DNA from 3 places in the Diaphorobacter limosus genome. Region 2 is predicted to be linked to each of the others. Evidence: predicted binding sites of a transcription regulator. Region 2 holds the regulator's gene; each other region holds the start of a gene.

Region 1 (5,606 bases), 1.9 Mb from region 2:
TTGAACGTCGCCTGGCCACGCCAGCTTGGGCTGACGCCGGTGGCGGGCCGGGTGCGGGATCTGATCCTGGCGCGCTTTGCTGCCCGAGATCCCGATCCTGGAGCGGATTGACGCCGCAACAACCGGATCGGCCAAGGCCAAAAAAAAGCCCGCAGGCAAAACCTGCGGGCCTTGGTCGTGGTGCATGGCACCCCGCCGGTGAAGGGGGGCGCCAGCGGCCGGGGCTGCTTACATGCCCATGCCGCCCATGCCACCCATGCCGCCCATGTCGGGCATGCCGGCGGGGGCATCGTCCTTCGGAGCCTCGGCCACCATGGCCTCGGTCGTCAGCAGCAGCGAGGCCACGGAGGCGGCGTTCTGCAGCGCCGTGCGCGTCACCTTGGTGGGGTCCAGAATGCCCATCTCCAGCATGTCGCCGTAGCTGTCGTTGGCGGCGTTGAAGCCGTAGTTGCCCTTGCCGGCCAGCACGGCGTTGACCACCACCGAGGCTTCGCCGCCGGCGTTGTTGACGATCTCGCGCAGGGGGGCCTCGATGGCCTTCATGATCAGCTTCACGCCGGCGTCCTGGTCGGCGTTCTCACCCTTGACCTCGCCCACCGCTTGGCGGGCGCGCAGCAGGGCCACGCCGCCACCGGCCACGATGCCTTCTTCCACCGCAGCGCGCGTGGCGTGCAGGGCGTCTTCGACGCGGGCCTTCTTTTCCTTCATCTCGACCTCGGTGGCAGCGCCAACCTTGATCACGGCCACGCCGCCGGCCAGCTTGGCCACGCGCTCTTGCAGCTTCTCGCGGTCGTAGTCGCTGGTGGCTTCTTCGATCTGGATGCGGATCTGCTTGACGCGGGCCTGGATGTCGTCGGCATTGCCGGCGCCGTCGATGATGGTGGTGTTTTCCTTGCCCACTTCGATGGTCTTGGCCTGGCCCAGGTCGGCCAGCGTCACCTTCTCCAGGCTCAGGCCCACTTCTTCAGCGATGACCTTGCCGCCCGTCAGGATGGCGATGTCTTCGAGCATGGCCTTGCGGCGGTCGCCAAAGCCAGGCGCCTTGACGGCCACAACCTTCAGAATGCCGCGGATGGTGTTCACCACCAGCGTTGCCAGGGCTTCGCCCTCGACTTCTTCGGCAATGATGAGCAGCGGACGGCCGGCCTTGGCCACCGCTTCCAGCGTGGGCAGCAGGTCGCGGATGTTGCTGATCTTCTTGTCGAACAGCAGCACGAAGGGGTTGTCCAGCAGGGCAACTTGCTTCTCGGGGTTGTTGATGAAGTAGGGCGACAGGTAGCCGCGGTCAAACTGCATACCTTCAACCACGTCCAGCTCGTTGTTCAGGCTCTTGCCGTCTTCGACGGTGATCACGCCTTCCTTGCCGACCTTGTCCATGGCGTTGGCGATGATTTCACCGATGCTGGAGTCAGAGTTGGCCGAGATGGAGCCGACCTGGGCGATTTCCTTGCTGGTCGTGGTGGCCTTGGAGGCCTTCTTCAGCTCTTCCACCAGGGCGGCCACGGCCTTGTCGATGCCGCGCTTCAGATCCATGGGGTTCAGGCCGGCGGCCACGTACTTGCTGCCTTCGCGCACGATGGCCTGGGCCAGCACGGTGGCGGTGGTGGTGCCGTCACCGGCGTTGTCGCTGGTCTTGGAAGCCACTTCCTTGACGAGCTGGGCGCCCATGTTCTGGATCTTGTCCTTGAGCTCGATCTCCTTGGCCACGGACACGCCGTCCTTGGTCACGGTGGGGGCGCCGAAGGAGCGCTCCAGCACCACGTTGCGGCCCTTGGGGCCCAGGGTGACCTTGACCGCGTTGGCCAGGATGTTCACGCCTTCAACCATGCGGGCGCGGGCTTCGCCGCCGAAAACTACGTCTTTTGCTGCCATGTTTGGCTCCTACAAATATGAGTGAAAAATGCTGCTAGCGCTTACCCATCAAGCGCTGACAGCTATCAAAAGTAATCCAACTGTTTCTGTCTACGGCCGGGCCTTTGGCCCTTGACTTGGCTGCGCCAAGTCAGCCTGCGACGAAAGTGCTTGCCCGTTGGGCAATCACTTTTCGATGACCGCAAACAGGTCGTCTTCCTTCATGACCAGCAGCTCGTCGCCATCGACCTTCACGGTCTGGCCGCTGTACTTGCCGAACAGCACGCGGTCGCCCACCTTCACGCTCATGGCAATGCGGTCGCCGTCCTCGTCATGCTTGCCCGGGCCCACGGCTAGCACCTCGCCCTGGTCGGGCTTCTCGGCGGCGTTGTCGGGAATGACGATGCCCGAGGCAGTCTTGGTTTCGTTTTCAAGGCGCTTGACGATCACGCGATCGTTCAGAGGACGAAGGTTCATAGCATCTCCTGGAGATTCACAGACAGGTTGAAAGGCAAAGGCAGCCTGAAACCGGCTGCCCTGGGGAACAGGTGGGGTGTTGTTAGCACTCAACCCCAACGAGTGCTAATAATAAGGGCGATTGGCCCGGTTTCAAGAGGCCGGGCCCAGAAAGTGCAGGGGTTTTTGCTGCTGTGGCGCCAGGTACTTGGTTCGATGGGTTACATCGGCATGCCGATGTCAGGCTGGCGCGCCAAACAAACTCTTCAGGGCTGCACCAAGGCAGGAAATTATCGTAATTTATCCAAAATTAGATAAACTATCTTTTGAAAGATAATTTTGGATAGTCCCCATGATCGCCTTCAAACGCACCGCCCTGGCGCAAGAACTGGTGGCCGCTCTTCAAGGCAAGGCCTTGCTGGGCGATGCCCACAACGGGCTGTTTCTGGCCGCGCCGCGTCGCACCGGCAAATCCACCTTCCTTCAAGGAGACCTGAGCCCGGCTTTGCAGGCCGCTGGCGTGGTGGTGGTCTATGTGGATCTTTGGGCCGATGTGCGGCGCGACCCGGGCGGTCTGATAGCCGGTGCCATTGCCCGCGCGCTGGAACCTCACTTGGGCCTTGTGGCCCGCGCCGCAAAAAATGCAGGGCTGGACAAGGTGAAGTTGGGCGGACTGGAGGTGGACGCCAGCAAAATCGGCAAGGTGGACGGCCTGACCCTGAACGAAGCGCTGCGCCTGCTGCACGAAAGTGCCGGAAAACCCGTGGCGCTGATCATCGACGAAGCACAGCATGCGCTGATCAGCGAAGCCGGTGAGACCGCCATGACGGCGCTGAAATCGGCGCGCGACCAACTCAATCGGCCGGGGGAGGTGAACCTCATGCTCGTCATGTCGGGCTCTGACCGCGACAAGTTGCTGCGCCTGGTCAACACGGCGGCGGCGCCGTTTTATGGTTCCCAAATCCAGCGCATGCCGCCGCTAGGCCCTGACTTCATCGGCCATGTCGCCGGCTTGATCGAAGCGCAGCGCCCGTCATTGCAGCCAGTCGATCTAGCCCTGCTGCTGCAGGCCTTTGAAATCTTTGGCTACCGCCCGCAGTTTTTCATGGCAGCGCTGGGGCAGGTGCTGAGCCCCTTGGCCGACGTGGCCGGACGCTTTGAACCCGCCCTTCTGGAAGCAGCATGGCGGCAACAAGCGCAAGACGAGGCGCAGATGGCATCTGACTACCTGGGTCTTAAGCCCACCGAACAGGCGGTTCTGTGGCGCATGCTGGAACAGGGCCCGCGCTACCGCCCCTACGACGCCGAGGCACTGCACTTCTACCGAGACAAAACCGGTCGCCCGGTGAGCGTGACGCAGGCGCAAAAGGCGCTGGAGGCACTTCGCCAGCGCATGCCAGCCCTGGTGTGGAAGTCGGCGCGTGGTGAGTACGCGTTGGAAGATGCAGCCATGCATCGCTGGTTCGATCACCTGGCAGCCGCCGGCAAATGGCCTCCAAGTGCGCCACAGGGGCAACTTCCATTTGATGACGATTGAGCCAGAGGCTGAAGTGAAACTGTCTTTCGTCACCCCCACCTTTGCATCGTGATCCCGCGCAGGCGGGAATCCAGTGCTCCTCGCTGCCATTCTGGATTTCGGCCTGCGCGGGAATGACAGCGGTCGTGCAGTCGTAGCGCCCAGGTTTCGTGCGATGCAGGTAGTGCACAGCGCTATGGAAAATTGAGAGGGACGGGTCGTGCTCCAAAGCCCCACCAAACCGCCACCCATCGCAACGCAACCTGCGCAATAGCCCCACCCTAGGGCATTCCCTTACAATCCCCGCACCATGCGCGACCGCCCCAGGCGCCAGCGCAAGGCAATGACCACAGGCCAGGCACGCGCCCGTCTTCCATTGCCCCTCACCCTCCAAACCCCAAAGGAACCACCTCCATGGCTCCCATGCAGGTCACAACTGCATTCATGGGGATCAGCCTGGCAGTGCTGATCCTGTACCTGATACGCCGCGATCACCTGTACCTGATGCACGGCCTGTTCTGGGTGCTGGTAGCCGCCGCCGCCGCCGCGCTGGGCGCCTGGCCCGGCCTGATTGACCGGCTGGCACGTTGGGCAGGCATCAGTTATCCGCCAGCACTTCTGTTGTTGCTGGCCTGCATGGTGCTGCTGATCAAGGCGCTGCATGCAGACATGGTCAACACCCGTATAGAGCGAGACGTGCGCCGTCTGAACCAGCGGCTGGCCTTGTTTGAAGCTGATCTGGAGACTCTGCGCCAGACCAGCGAAACGGACTCTGCGACGTCGTGACTGCCCCCCTGGCTCCCCATCATGCTACTCCCCTGCATGGGTGCGTGGTCACAGTCGAGATACTGCGTCAATGCAATGCAGCTTCCTTTTTCACCTCCATCTCGCGCTGCAGCTTGAAAATGAGGTGTTTCACACGAAACGACGAAGAGCCGGTTGTTTGATGCACATATTTTCAATTTCACCACGTGAGGTGATGGTCAGTCTTTGGCGTAATCGAAATCTTATTGCAGTATCAGTAAGACGCGAAGTACTGGGGCGTTATCGTGGTTCAGTTTTTGGTATTTTTTGGTCATTCTTCAATCCGTTGTTGATGCTTGCGATTTATACCGTTGTTTTTAGCGTGGTGTTCCAGGCTCGGTGGGGTGCTGGGAGTAGTTCGAAAACCGAGTTTGCGATGGTGCTCTTTGCCGGATTGATAATTTTTAATCTGTTCACAGAATGCATCAATCGATCTCCAGGATTGATTATTTCAAACGTCAATCTTGTTAAAAAAGTAGTATTTCCGTTGGAGATATTACCGGCTGTAGGTGTGCTGACGGCCATGTTTCATGCTTTGATTAGTTTTGGTGTATGGTTTTTGGCTTACGGGCTGTTTTTTGGTATTCCGCATGTGACAGTATTGCTTCTGCCAATTGTTGTTTGGCCATTATTGATGTTTATCATGGGGTTGAGTTGGTGTCTGGCCTCGTTGGGTGTGTATCTTCGTGATGTGTCGCAGATCATTAGTGTGGTGACTTCGGTATTGATGTTTATGAGTCCCATTTTTTATCCGGTCAGCGCATTGCCAGAAAGTTATCGTCAATTCCTCTATCTAAATCCACTGACTCCAGTAATTGAGATGACACGTGATGTCCTCTACTGGGGAAGGGTGCCAAGTTTTGAGTTGCTGGTAATTTACTGGGTTGCAACTGCTTTTGTCGCATGGGTTGGATTTGTTTGGTTTCAGAAGACAAGGAAGGGTTTTGCCGATGTCCTCTGATGTGGCGATTTCCATTGC
Region 2 (5,606 bases):
GCCGATCGGCACAGGCCGCCACCTGGGGCAGGTGGGTCACGGCCAGCACCTGGCGCGCGCGCCCGAGCTGCTGCATCAGCCGGCCCACGGTCTCGGCCACGGCGCCGCCCACGCCCGAATCGACCTCGTCAAAGATCAGCGTGGGCGCCTCGCCCAGCTCGCTGGTGGTGACCGAGATGGCCAGCGCGATGCGCGAAAGCTCGCCGCCCGAGGCCACCTTGCCCACGGGGCGCGGCGTCATGCCGGGGTGGCCGGCGACCAGAAAGGCGACCTGATCCATGCCCTGCGGGCCGGGCTCGGCCGCCTTGTCCACCTGCACCTCGAAGCGCCCGCCGGTCATGCCCAGGCCCTGCATGGCCTGGGTGATGGCCTGGGCCAGCTGCGGCGCGGCCTTGGCGCGCTTTTGTGACAGGGCGCGGGCCGCCTTCTGGTAAGCGGCGGCGTGGGTTTGCTCGGCCGCCTCCAGCGCCGCCAGGTCGGTGGCGCTGTCGAGTTGGCGCAGCGCCTCCTTCCAGCCCGCCAGCAGCGCCGGCAGCTCGGGCGGCTGGCGCTTGTAGCGGCGTGCCAGCTGCATCCATTGCGCCAGGCGTGCATCGAGCTGCTCCAGCAGCTCGGGGTCGGGCTCGGCGTGGCGCAGGTAGGCCTGCAGCGAATGCGCCACGTCGCCGGCCTGGGCGATGCAGGCGCTCAGCACCTCGTTGAAGGCGCGAAATGATGCGTCCACATGTTCGTAGTCCTGCAGCAGATGCTGCGCCTGGGCCAGCGCGCTCAGCGCGCCGCCGGCGTCGTCGCCCTGCAGCGCGCCCAGGGCGCCCTGGGCGTTGTCCAGCAGGGCCTGGGCGTTGGACAGGCGTGCGTGCCGGGCGTTGAGCTCGTCCCATTCATCGTCGCTCGGCGCCAGCTTGTCCACCTCGGTGATCTGCCACTGCAGGCGTTCGCGCTCCTGCTGCAGCGTGTCCTGTGCGGCGCGGGCATGGAGCAGGGCCTTCTGCGCCTCGCGCCAGGTCTGCCACAGAGCGGCCAGGGGCTGCGCCTGCACGCCGGCATAGGCGTCGAGCAGGCCGCGCACGGCGTCCGGCCGCGTCAGGCTTTGCCAGGCATGCTGGCCGTGTATGTCCAGCAGATGCTCGCCCAGGGCGCGCATCTGCGTGGCCGTGGCCGGCAGGCCGTTGATCCAGGCGCGGCTCTTGCCCTGCAGGTCTATGGTGCGGCGCAGCAGCAGCTCGTCGTGCGGGAAGCCGGCCTCATCGAGCCAGTCGGTCAGTGCTGCGGGGCCGATGTCGAACTCGGCGCTGATGTCGGTGCGCTCTGCCCCTTCGCGGATCACGCCGCTGTCGGCGCGTGCGCCCAGCAGCAGCTGCAGTGCGTCAATCAGGATGGACTTGCCCGCGCCGGTCTCGCCGGTGAGCACGGTGAAGCCCGCTTGCAGATCCAGATCCAGCGCCTGCACGATGACGAAGTCGCGCAGCGCGATGCGCCTCAAGGCCATGTTCAGGAGCCTCCCTCGTTCCAGCGCAGCTTCTTGCGCAGGGTGGAAAAGTAGCTCCAGCCGCGCGGGTGCAAAAAGCACACGCGATGCGCCGAGCGGCGCACCAGCACCCGATCGCCGCGCTGCAGCGAGGCCAGCGACTGCATGTCGAAGTTGGCGCTGATGCCGCGCCCGCCGGCCACCTCGATGGCGATCTCGGAGGAGTCGGACAGCACGATGGGGCGGTTGGACAGCGTGTGCGGCGCAATCGGCACCAGCACCCAGCCGGGGATGGAGGGGTGCAGCATCGGCCCGCCCGCCGACAGCGAGTAGGCCGTGGAGCCCGTGGGCGAGGCGACGATCAGGCCATCGGCGCGCTGGTTGGAGACGAACACCCCGTCCACCTCGATGCGCAGCTCCACCATGCCGGCGGTGGAGCCGCGGTTGACGACCACGTCGTTGAGCGCCAGCGCCTCGAAAACGCATTCGCCGCCGCGCACCACGCGGGCCTGCATCAGCGGGCGCACGTCCTCCTCGTACTCGCCGTGCAGTATGGCGGTCAGCGAGGTCTCGTAGCTTTGCAGCGGAATGTCGGTGATGAAGCCCAGGCGCCCCTTGTTGATGCCCACCAGCGGCGTGCCATAGGCGGCCAGCCGCCGGCCCACGCCCAGCATGGTGCCATCACCACCCACCACCACGCACAGGTCGCAATGCCCGCCAATGGCGTCCACATCCAGCTGCGGGTAGCCGGTGATGCCCAGGGTGGCTGCGGTTTCGGCCTCCAGCGTGGCCTCGCCGCCCTCCTGGATGATCAGGCGGGCAATGCCCTCGATGATCTGCCGCGAGCTTGCCGGCGGCGCGCCGGCAACGGGCTCTCGGTATTTGCCTATGACTGCGACACGGCGGAAGATGGGCTTCATGCGGAAATTACATCATTAAAATGAGCCGATGCTCGACGACCGCTCCAAGTTGTTACTCAAGGCGCTGGTGGAACGCTACATCGCCGATGGGCAGCCGGTGGGTTCCAGAACCCTGTCGCGGGCATCGGGCCTGGAATTGTCACCCGCCACCATACGCAACGTGATGGCCGACCTGGAGGAGTTGGGCCTGATCGCCAGCCCCCACACCTCCGCCGGGCGCATTCCCACGGCGCGCGGCTACCGCCTGTTCGTCGACACCATGCTCACCGTGCAGCAGGAGCAGCTGCCGGCCCTGCAGCTCATGCCCGAACAGCCGCAAAAGGTGATCGCCAACGCGGCGCAGCTGCTGTCCAACCTGTCGCAGTTCGTCGGTGTGGTCATGGCGCCGCGCCGCGCCTCGGTGTTTCGGCATATCGAGTTTCTGCGCCTGTCCGAGCGCCGCCTGTTGGTGATCATCGTCTCGCCCGATGGCGACGTGCAAAACCGGGTGATCTTCACCGAGGCCGACTACACCCCGTCGCAACTGGTGGAGGCGGCCAACTTCCTGAACGCCCACTACGCCGGCCTGACCATGGAGCAGGTGCGCGAGCGCCTGAAGCTTGAGGTGGACAAGCTGCGCGGCGAGATCGCCACACTGATGCAGGCGGCCGTGAACGTGGGCTCGCAGGCCATGTCGGAATCGCAGGACGAGGTGGTGTTCTCGGGCGAGCGCAACCTGCTGGCGGTGAGTGATTTTTCTGGCGACATGGGCCATCTGCGGCGCGCCTTCGACCTGTTCGAGCAAAAAACCCAGATCCTGCGCCTGCTCGATATCTCCAGCCGCGCCGAGGGTGTGCGCATCTTCATCGGCGGCGAAAGTCAGGTCGTGCCATTTGAAGAGCTGTCCGTGGTTAGCGCACCCTATGAGGTCGATGGCCAGGTGGTCGGCACCCTGGGCGTGATAGGCCCCACGCGCATGCCCTACGACCGCATGATCCAGATCGTGGACATCACCTCCAAACTGGTCTCCAACGCTCTGAGCCACCACAAGTAGCCACTACAATGCGCGATTGCGTCTTGCGCACCCTGGGGCGTTAGCTCAGTTGGTTAGAGCAGAGGACTCATAATCCTTTGGTCGTAGGTTCAAGTCCTACACGCCCTACCAGTCCAGAAAACCCGCCACGACTTCGTTTGTGGCGGGTTTTTGCTTTTTTGCTCCTGGGCGGGCGCATGGCCTGCATGCCAGAATCGCGCGCATGCCAAGCCACACCGCCTATGCCGCACATGCCGCCGAACAGGCTGGCGCGGCCGCGCAGTACACCAGCGTCGCACCGGCGCTGTATCGTGCAGCGCTGGGCGCAGTGAATCCTGATCACTACCTGGCAGCGTTTGAACGCTTCGATGGGGTGGGGCGGGTGCTGCCCGGGTGGAATCTGGCGGCGGCCCTGTGCCCGCTGGGATGGCTGGTTTTCAGGCGGCTGTGGCGCCATGCGTTGGTGCTGGCGCTGGGTCTGGTGGCGGGCGCGTTGCTGCTGTGGGCCGGGCATCGATGGCTGGCCGTGCCCCTGCCCATGCTGGGCGGCGTGGCCCTGGCGGGCTTGCTGATGCTGGGCGCCGGGCTGGGCTTGTATGGCGACGCACTGGTGCATGCCGACGTGCACAGGCGCATGACCGCCGCCGTGTCTGCCGCGCCCAACATGCGCGAGGCCGTGGCCTTGCTGCAGCGCCAGGCTGCCAGCTGGCGCAGGCTTTGGTGGTTGGTGGCGTCAGCGGCGGCAGGGCTGGTGCTGGTCGTTGTTGCCGCGTGGTGGACGTTTGCGGGCCGTGTGACGGCCCAACCGGTGCAAGACGCGGTGGCCGTGACGGTCGTGGCGACGGCCAGGCCCGAGTCGGTGCCGCAACCCTCGCAGCCGGCGCTGCCATCGGCTGCGGTGATGGAGTCCTTGCCCGATCCGGCCGGAGAACCCGGCATGGCGGAGCCTGATCCATGGCCCGCGGCCGTTGTTCGGACGCCGGCCGCACGGCCGCCATCGGCGCAAGCGGTGCCGGAATCCGCACCTGTTGCCGCTGCGCCGCAAGCCACGTCCGAGCCGCGTGCCCAAGCCGTCGCACCAGTCGAAGAGCGCGCGCCTGCCAGCAGGGCGCAGCGGCGGCTGTATGTCAACGTGGGGCTGTTTGCCGACGCTGAAAACGCGCGCCGCGCCTACCTGCGCTTGCGGCAGGCGGGCTTGTCGGCCACCATCGACCCGCTGGTGCGGGCCGACGGCAGCCGCTTGCAGCGTGTGCGCGTGGGGCCGTTTACCTCGGCCGCGCAGGCCAATCAGGCTGCGGCGCGTGTGCGTGCGCTGGGGCTCGATGCCGTGGCGGCCGCGCAGTGACTGCGCTCGGGCTTGAACAGGGATTGGAACAACAGCGGCAGTGCTGCGCCGGGCGCGTCACCTGGGGTATGGGGGTTTCTTTTTTCTGGAAGGACTGAACATGTGGAATTCATTGCGCATTGCCTGGCTGACGGGCCTGGTGGCTGTGTGGCTGCTGGGCGGGTGTTCGCAACTCGGGCCGGCCAGTGCACCGGTGCCCATTGGCGCCAGCACCGCGCCCGTGGGGGGCACCTGCAATGTCCAGGCAGCGCAGTGGGCCGTGGGCAAAAGCGGCACGGCCAGGGTGGTGGAAGAGGCGCGCGTGCGGTCTGGCGCGCGCATGGCGCGCGTGGTGCATCCGGGGACAGCGGCTCAGGCGTTTGATGCCCAGAGGTTGAACCTGGAGGTGGATGGCAACGGCACGATTACGGCCGTGCGCTGCGGTTGATACTAGTGCAGTGTTCGACGCTATCTGGAACATAAAACCGCGCCTTTTCGGCCTGGGCGGCGTTGCACATCCTCGCGATAGCTACGGCTATCGCTCCGGTTTGCGCCTAGCCCAGACCCAAAATCCATCGGTTTTATTGGTTCCATCAAGCGTCCAACACTGCACTAGGGCGTGGCCGGGGCTTCTGTTTGGGCGAGACCTCTTTTGGGTCAATCAGAAGTTCAACTCTTTGTCCACGTCCTGCACCTTGCGGCGGGCCATGGCCAGGTTGCCGCGCTGCTTGTCCATCACCAGGTAGATGAACACGCCATCCTTGCGCGCCGAGGGGCGAATGATGTGGTATTGCTTACCCAGCGTGATCAGAACGTCCTCGATCACGTCGTTCAGGCCCAGCGCGCGCATGGTCTTGGCCTTGGCGCGGATGACTTCGGTGT
Region 3 (5,606 bases), 1.8 Mb from region 2:
ACCCTGTCGTCGGAAATACCAGCGGCATTTGCGCCAAATACCATCAAAATCCAGGTAGTTGTTGCGGCTACAGCTATATTTTTTGAAATCATCCAGGTCTCCTTTGTTGTCGTTTGCAATGGCCAGGCAAGGTTTCAGGCGCCCTCTGGCGTCAGAATCTGCCGCCCCACGGCCTTGCCCTCTTCCAGCGCCACCAGGGCCGTGAAGGCCTTGCTGAAGTGCATGCAGGTGGTGGGCACGCTCTGCAATTGCTTGTCCTTGACCAGCTGCATCAGCTCCTGCAGCTCGCGCAGGTTGCCCACGTAGGTGCCCTGGTAGGTGATGGCGCGCAGGGCCATCGACGGCGTGGGCAGGTCGATATGACCGCCAAACAGGCCGATCTGTACCAGCTGCCCCCCCTTGGTCAGCATGTCGATGCCGGCCTGCACCGTCTGGCTGGAGCCCACACAGTCGATGACGGCCCAGACGGCGCCACCGGCGGCCTGGCGCACCTGGGCCAGATAGCCGTCCTGCCGGGGGTTGAACACGGCCAGGGCGCCGGCCTGCATGGCTGCGGCATGCTTGGTCTCGTCGGGCTCGATAACGATCACGCCGGTACTGCCCATGGCCTTGGCAAGGCCGATGGCCATCAAGCCCAGGCCGCCAGCGCCAATGAGGACGAGCTTTTCATCGCGCAGCACCTGGGGCGGGATTTTCTTCAACGCGCTGTAGGTGGTCAGGCCCGAGCACGCATAGGGCGCGGCCTGCACCGGCGGCATGTCGCCAATGTCCACCAGGTAGCGCGCGTGCGACACCAGCACATGGTCGGCATAGCCGCCGGGCTGGAACACTCCCATGGACTTGCCGGCCAGGCACAGGTTTTCGTCGCCACGCTTGCATACGCTGCACTCGCCGCAGCCATGCCAGGGGAAGACCACGTAGCGCTTGCCGACGGTGACCCCCTGCACGGCGTCGCCCACGGCGATGACCTCGCCAGCGATCTCGTGGCCCATGGTCAGCGGCAGCTTCAGGCCACGGTCGGCCATGGACAGCTTCTTGCCATGGCCCAGGTCGTAGGAGCCATGCCAGATGTGCAGGTCGGAATGGCACACACCCGCGGCCTCGATGCGCACCAGCACCTGGTCGCCCACCGGCCGGGGCGTGGCACGCTCGCTCTTGACCAGGGGCTGGCCGCACTCGATCACGTCATAGCTGATCATCTTGTCTCCTTTGGTTGTCATAAGGGGCTAACGGCACAGTTTATGGCCGTGAAAGCAGGTTGCACCGCCACCAGTCACGTCCGCGACACGGGACATTCCCCCATGACAAGCGACGCGAGATCTTTCCCATACAGGCCGTGGAACTTTGGCTTTAGCACTCGATCACAGAGAGTGCTAACATGAACCCCATGCAAGAAAGGACTTCTGATATGGCTCTCCAGTCTGCATCCGCCGTGACGACCCTGGCACCCGCGAACCCGTGGGCGCTGGTGCCACCGCTGGGCAATCTGGATGCGTATATCTCCGCCGTCAACCGCCTGCCGCTGTTGACGCTCGAAGAAGAGCAGCGCTTTACACGCCAGCTCAAGGACGACAACGATGTCGAGGCTGCCGGGCGCCTGGTGATGTCGCACCTGCGGCTGGTGGTATCTATCTCGCGCCAGTACCTGGGCTATGGCCTGCCGCATGGCGACCTGATCCAGGAGGGCAACGTGGGCCTGATGAAGGCCGTCAAGCGCTTCGACCCCGACCAGGGCGTGCGCCTGGTGAGCTACGCCATGCACTGGATCAAGGCCGAGATCCACGAGTACATCCTGAAGAACTGGCGCATGGTCAAGGTGGCGACCACCAAGGCCCAGCGCAAGCTGTTCTTCAACCTGCGCTCCATGAAGCATGGCTTCAAGGCCGACGCCATTGACGCCGACACGCACCGCGAGACCCTGTCCGAGCACGAGATTGATCTGGTGGCCGAGCAGCTCAACGTCAAGCGCGAAGAGGTGATCGAGATGGAAACGCGCATGGCCGGCGGCGATGTGCTGCTCGATCCCGCACCCAGTGACGACGGCGAGCAGGCCTTTGGCCCCATTGCCTACCTGGCCGACGCGGCCCATGAACCCACGGCCATGATCGAGTCGCGCCAGCGCGACCAGCTGGCCACCGACGGCATTGCCACTGCGCTTGCAAGCCTGGACGCGCGCAGCCGCCGCATCGTCGAGCAGCGCTGGCTGCAGGTGAACGACGATGGCTCTGGCGGCATGACGCTGCACGAACTGGCCGCCGAATACGGCGTGAGCGCCGAGCGCATCCGCCAGATCGAGGTGGCGGCGATGAAGAAGATGAAGCAGGCGCTGGTCGAATACGCCTGAGCAACTTGCCGCCACGGCAGATAATCCAGGCGCGCGGCCCACACGGGCCGCGCGCTTTTGTTGTTCCAGGAGTATTCCCATGTTTCGCTACTACTCCACCCGCCGCAACCTGCTGGCACTGGCTCTGGCGACGGTCTGCGGCTCCGCCGGGGCCGCCGACAAGGGCGCTGCGCCGGAAATGCCCTCCTGGCCTACCAAGCCCCTGCGCATCGTCGTGGGCTTTCCGCCGGGCTCCTCGCCCGACCTGACGGCGCGCACCTTCGCCGAGCCGCTGGCCCAGGCCCTGGGCCAGCCGGTGATCGTGGAGAACAAGGTGGGCGCGGGCGGCAACATTGGGGCAGACGCCGTGGCCAGGGCGCGCGATGGCCACACCATAGGCCTGTTCATCAACGGCAACCTAACGATTGCCAGGCTGCTCAACCCGCGCCTGCCCTACGACCCCGACAAGGATCTGGCGCCGCTGTCGCTGGTTGGCGTGTCGCCGCTGGTGCTGGCGGCGCCCGTGGGCCTGGGGGATGCGACCAGCGACGCGCGCGCGTTCCTGCAGGCCGCGCGCCAGGCCGGCAACCGCTGGAGCTATGGCACGCCGGGCGTGGGCACGGTGGGCCATCTGGGCACCGAGCTGCTCAAGGCGCGCACCGGCATGGCGCCGGTGCATATCCCCTACCCCGGCTACCCGCAGGTGGCGACCGCCATGCTGGGCGGTCAGTTGCAGATGGCACTGCTGCCACCGGCCCTGGCGCAGGCCCAGGAGCGCGCCGGCAAGCTGCGCCTGCTGGGCGTGACCTCGGCCGGGCGCAGCGCGCTGGTGCCCCATGTGCCCAGCCTGGCCGAGGCCGGGGTGCGCGACTTTCAGCTGGAAATCTGGAACGCCTTTGCCGCTCCGGCCGCCATGCCGGCGCCGGTGCGCGCACGGCTGTCCGCCTTGATCAGCGAGATCGCGCGCAGCCCCGAGGTGCGGGCCAAGCTGTTCCAGCAGGGCTGGCAGGCCGTGGGTTCATCCAGCGAAGGGCTGGCCAACCGCATGCGTGCCGACACGGCCGCCATGGGCCGCGTGATCCGCGAGCAGGCCATCCGGGCGGAATAGGCGCGGGTCAGCGCCCTTCATCGAGCAGCGCGCGCACGTCCGCGGCCAGGCTTTGCGCACCTGCGCCGTAGCGGTGGTAGACACGCAAGCGGCCCTTGGTGTCGTAGACATAGCTGCCAGCCGAATGGTCCATGGTGTAGCTCGTCGGTGTCTGGCCATCCACGCGCTTGAAGTAGATCTTGAAGTCCTTGGCCACGGCCACCAGCTGCTCGGGCGTGCCACGCAGGGCGATGAAGCTGGGGTCGAAACTGGCCATGTAACCCTTGAGCATCTCGGGCGTGTCGCGCTCGGGATCGACGGTGACGAAGATGCCCTGCAGCTTGTCGCCGTCGGCGCCCAGCGAGCGCTTGACCTCGGCGAGCTCCGACATCGAGGTCGGGCACACATCCGGACATTGGGTGTAGCCAAAGAACACCACCACCACCTTGCCGGCAAAGTCCTTGATGCTGCGCTCCTTGCCGAACTGATCGGTCAGCGGCAGGTCGCGCCCGTACTCGGCGCCCGTCAGATCCACGCCCTGGAACTTGGGGCCCTTTGGAGAACAAGCAGAAAAAATGCCTGCGGCGCCCACCCATAAAGCGCCGATAGCTATCTTTTTAAGAGTATTACGTTTCAACATGGTTGGAAATCAAAACACATAGTGATCCACCAGCAGCGCTGCAAACAGCAGGCTCAGGTGGACCAGGGAGAAGCGGAAGGTCTTGCGCGCCAGCGCATCCGAATAGTCGCGCCACAGCCAGTAGCCGTACAGGCAAAAGCCCGTGCCCAGCAGCACGGCGGCGGCCAGGTAGATCCAGGAGCTCATGCCATAGACAAAGGGCATGAGGCAGCCGGCAAACAGGATCAGCGTGTACAAGAACACCTGCAGCCGCGTGTATTCGCTGCCATGCGTGACCGGCAGCATGGGCAGGCCGGACTTGCGGTAGTCCTCCACGCGGTACAGGGCCAGGGCCCAGAAATGCGGCGGCGTCCATAGAAAGATGATCAGGAACAGGATCAGCGCCTCGGCGCCCACATCCCCCGTCATGGCGGCCCAGCCCAGCACCGGCGGCATGGCGCCCGAGGCGCCGCCGATGACGATGTTCTGCGGCGTGCGCGGCTTCAGGATCACGGTGTAGACCACCGCGTAGCCGACAAAGGTGGCAAAGGTGAGCCACATGGTCAGCGCATTCACCCACCAGTACAGCAGCGCCGAGCCGGCCGTGCACAACAGGGCCGAGAACGCCAGCGCCTGCCGGTTGGACAGCTCGCCCCTGGCCGTGGGGCGCCAGGCGGTGCGTTTCATCCGGGCGTCGATATGCCGCTCCACCAGGCAGTTGAAGGCCGCGGCCGCGCCGGCCACGAGCCAGATGCCCGCACTGGCGATGGCCATCAGCCCCCACTGCGCGCGGCTGGGCAGGCCGGGCACGGCCAGCACCATGCCGATGAAGGCGCAGAACACGATGAGCTGCACCACGCGCGGCTTGGTCAGCGCATAGAACTGCGCCAGGCGCGACGGCAGCGCCCCGGCACCGGCCATGCCGAATGGGCCGGCGGGCGCCGGCGCGGGGGATGGGGTGGGCGCCAGGCTCATGCAGAAACCCTCTTTGCGGCCGGCTGCCTTGCCTGCACATGGGCTGCCCTGGCCTCGGCCGTGGCGCTGCGGCTGGCAACCAGCGCCCAGGTCAGCACCACCACCAGCGCCGCCGCCCCGCCCGTATGCAGCACCGCCGCCACCAGCGGCCAGTCCAGGATCACGTTGGACAGGCCGGTGAGCAACTGCAGCGCTCCCAGGCCCGCCAGCCAGCGCGCCTGGTCGCGCAGCAATTGCGCGCGCAGCAGACGCCACACCAGGAGCGCCAGCACCAGCAGCACGCCATAGGCCGCCAGGCGGTGCACGTAGTGGATGGCGGTCAGGGCGGCAAAGCCGATCAGGCTGCCGTCCTGCAGATGGCCCAGTTCGCGCCAGATCTGGAAGCCCTCGCTGAAGGCCATCTCGGGCCACCAGCTGCCCTGGCACTGCGGAAAGGTGGTGCAGGCCAGCACCGCATAGTTGGTACTGACCCAGCCGCCAAGCACGCTTTGCAGCGCCACCAGCGCCATCGCGCCAGCCAGCAACCAGCGCAGGCCGCCTGGCAGCGCCACGGGGGCCACGCCCTTGGTGTGCTGCGTCTGGCGCACGGCCTGCAGGCACAG

The links. Region 2 encodes HrcA, which represses chaperone genes, less so after heat shock. Its sites were predicted from a motif close to TTAGCACTCNNNNNNNNNGAGTGCTAA; they were not measured.
Region 1: the regulator HrcA is predicted to act here: its motif matches at 2,411-2,437, upstream of groES (co-chaperone GroES).
Region 3: the regulator HrcA is predicted to act here: its motif matches at 1,351-1,377, upstream of rpoH (RNA polymerase sigma factor RpoH).

What each region holds. Positions count from the first base shown of each region.
Region 1 covers NZ_CP136921.1:1,785,066-1,790,671, reverse strand. The annotation lists gene P4826_RS08620 (LysR family transcriptional regulator) at 1-111, shown strand, start outside; gene groL (chaperonin GroEL) at 229-1,872, opposite strand; gene groES (co-chaperone GroES) at 2,038-2,328, opposite strand; gene P4826_RS08605 (ATP-binding protein) at 2,660-3,844, shown strand; gene P4826_RS08600 (DUF2304 domain-containing protein) at 4,238-4,609, shown strand; gene P4826_RS08595 (ABC transporter permease) at 4,770-5,588, shown strand; gene P4826_RS08590 (ABC transporter ATP-binding protein) at 5,578-5,606, shown strand, end outside.
Region 2 covers NZ_CP136921.1:3,641,395-3,647,000, forward strand. The annotation lists gene recN (DNA repair protein RecN) at 1-1,489, opposite strand, end outside; gene P4826_RS17460 (NAD kinase) at 1,492-2,388, opposite strand; gene hrcA (heat-inducible transcriptional repressor HrcA) at 2,417-3,421, shown strand; tRNA gene P4826_RS17470 (tRNA-Ile) at 3,456-3,532, shown strand; gene P4826_RS17475 (SPOR domain-containing protein) at 3,624-4,745, shown strand; gene P4826_RS17480 (I78 family peptidase inhibitor) at 4,846-5,172, shown strand; gene P4826_RS17485 (hypothetical protein) at 5,386-5,606, opposite strand, start outside.
Region 3 covers NZ_CP136921.1:1,812,224-1,817,829, forward strand. The annotation lists gene P4826_RS08740 (ABC transporter substrate-binding protein) at 1-92, opposite strand, end outside; gene P4826_RS08745 (alcohol dehydrogenase) at 135-1,199, opposite strand; gene rpoH (RNA polymerase sigma factor RpoH) at 1,409-2,344, shown strand; gene P4826_RS08755 (Bug family tripartite tricarboxylate transporter substrate binding protein) at 2,424-3,431, shown strand; gene P4826_RS08760 (SCO family protein) at 3,439-4,050, opposite strand; gene cyoE (heme o synthase) at 4,060-5,004, opposite strand; gene P4826_RS08770 (COX15/CtaA family protein) at 5,001-5,606, opposite strand, start outside.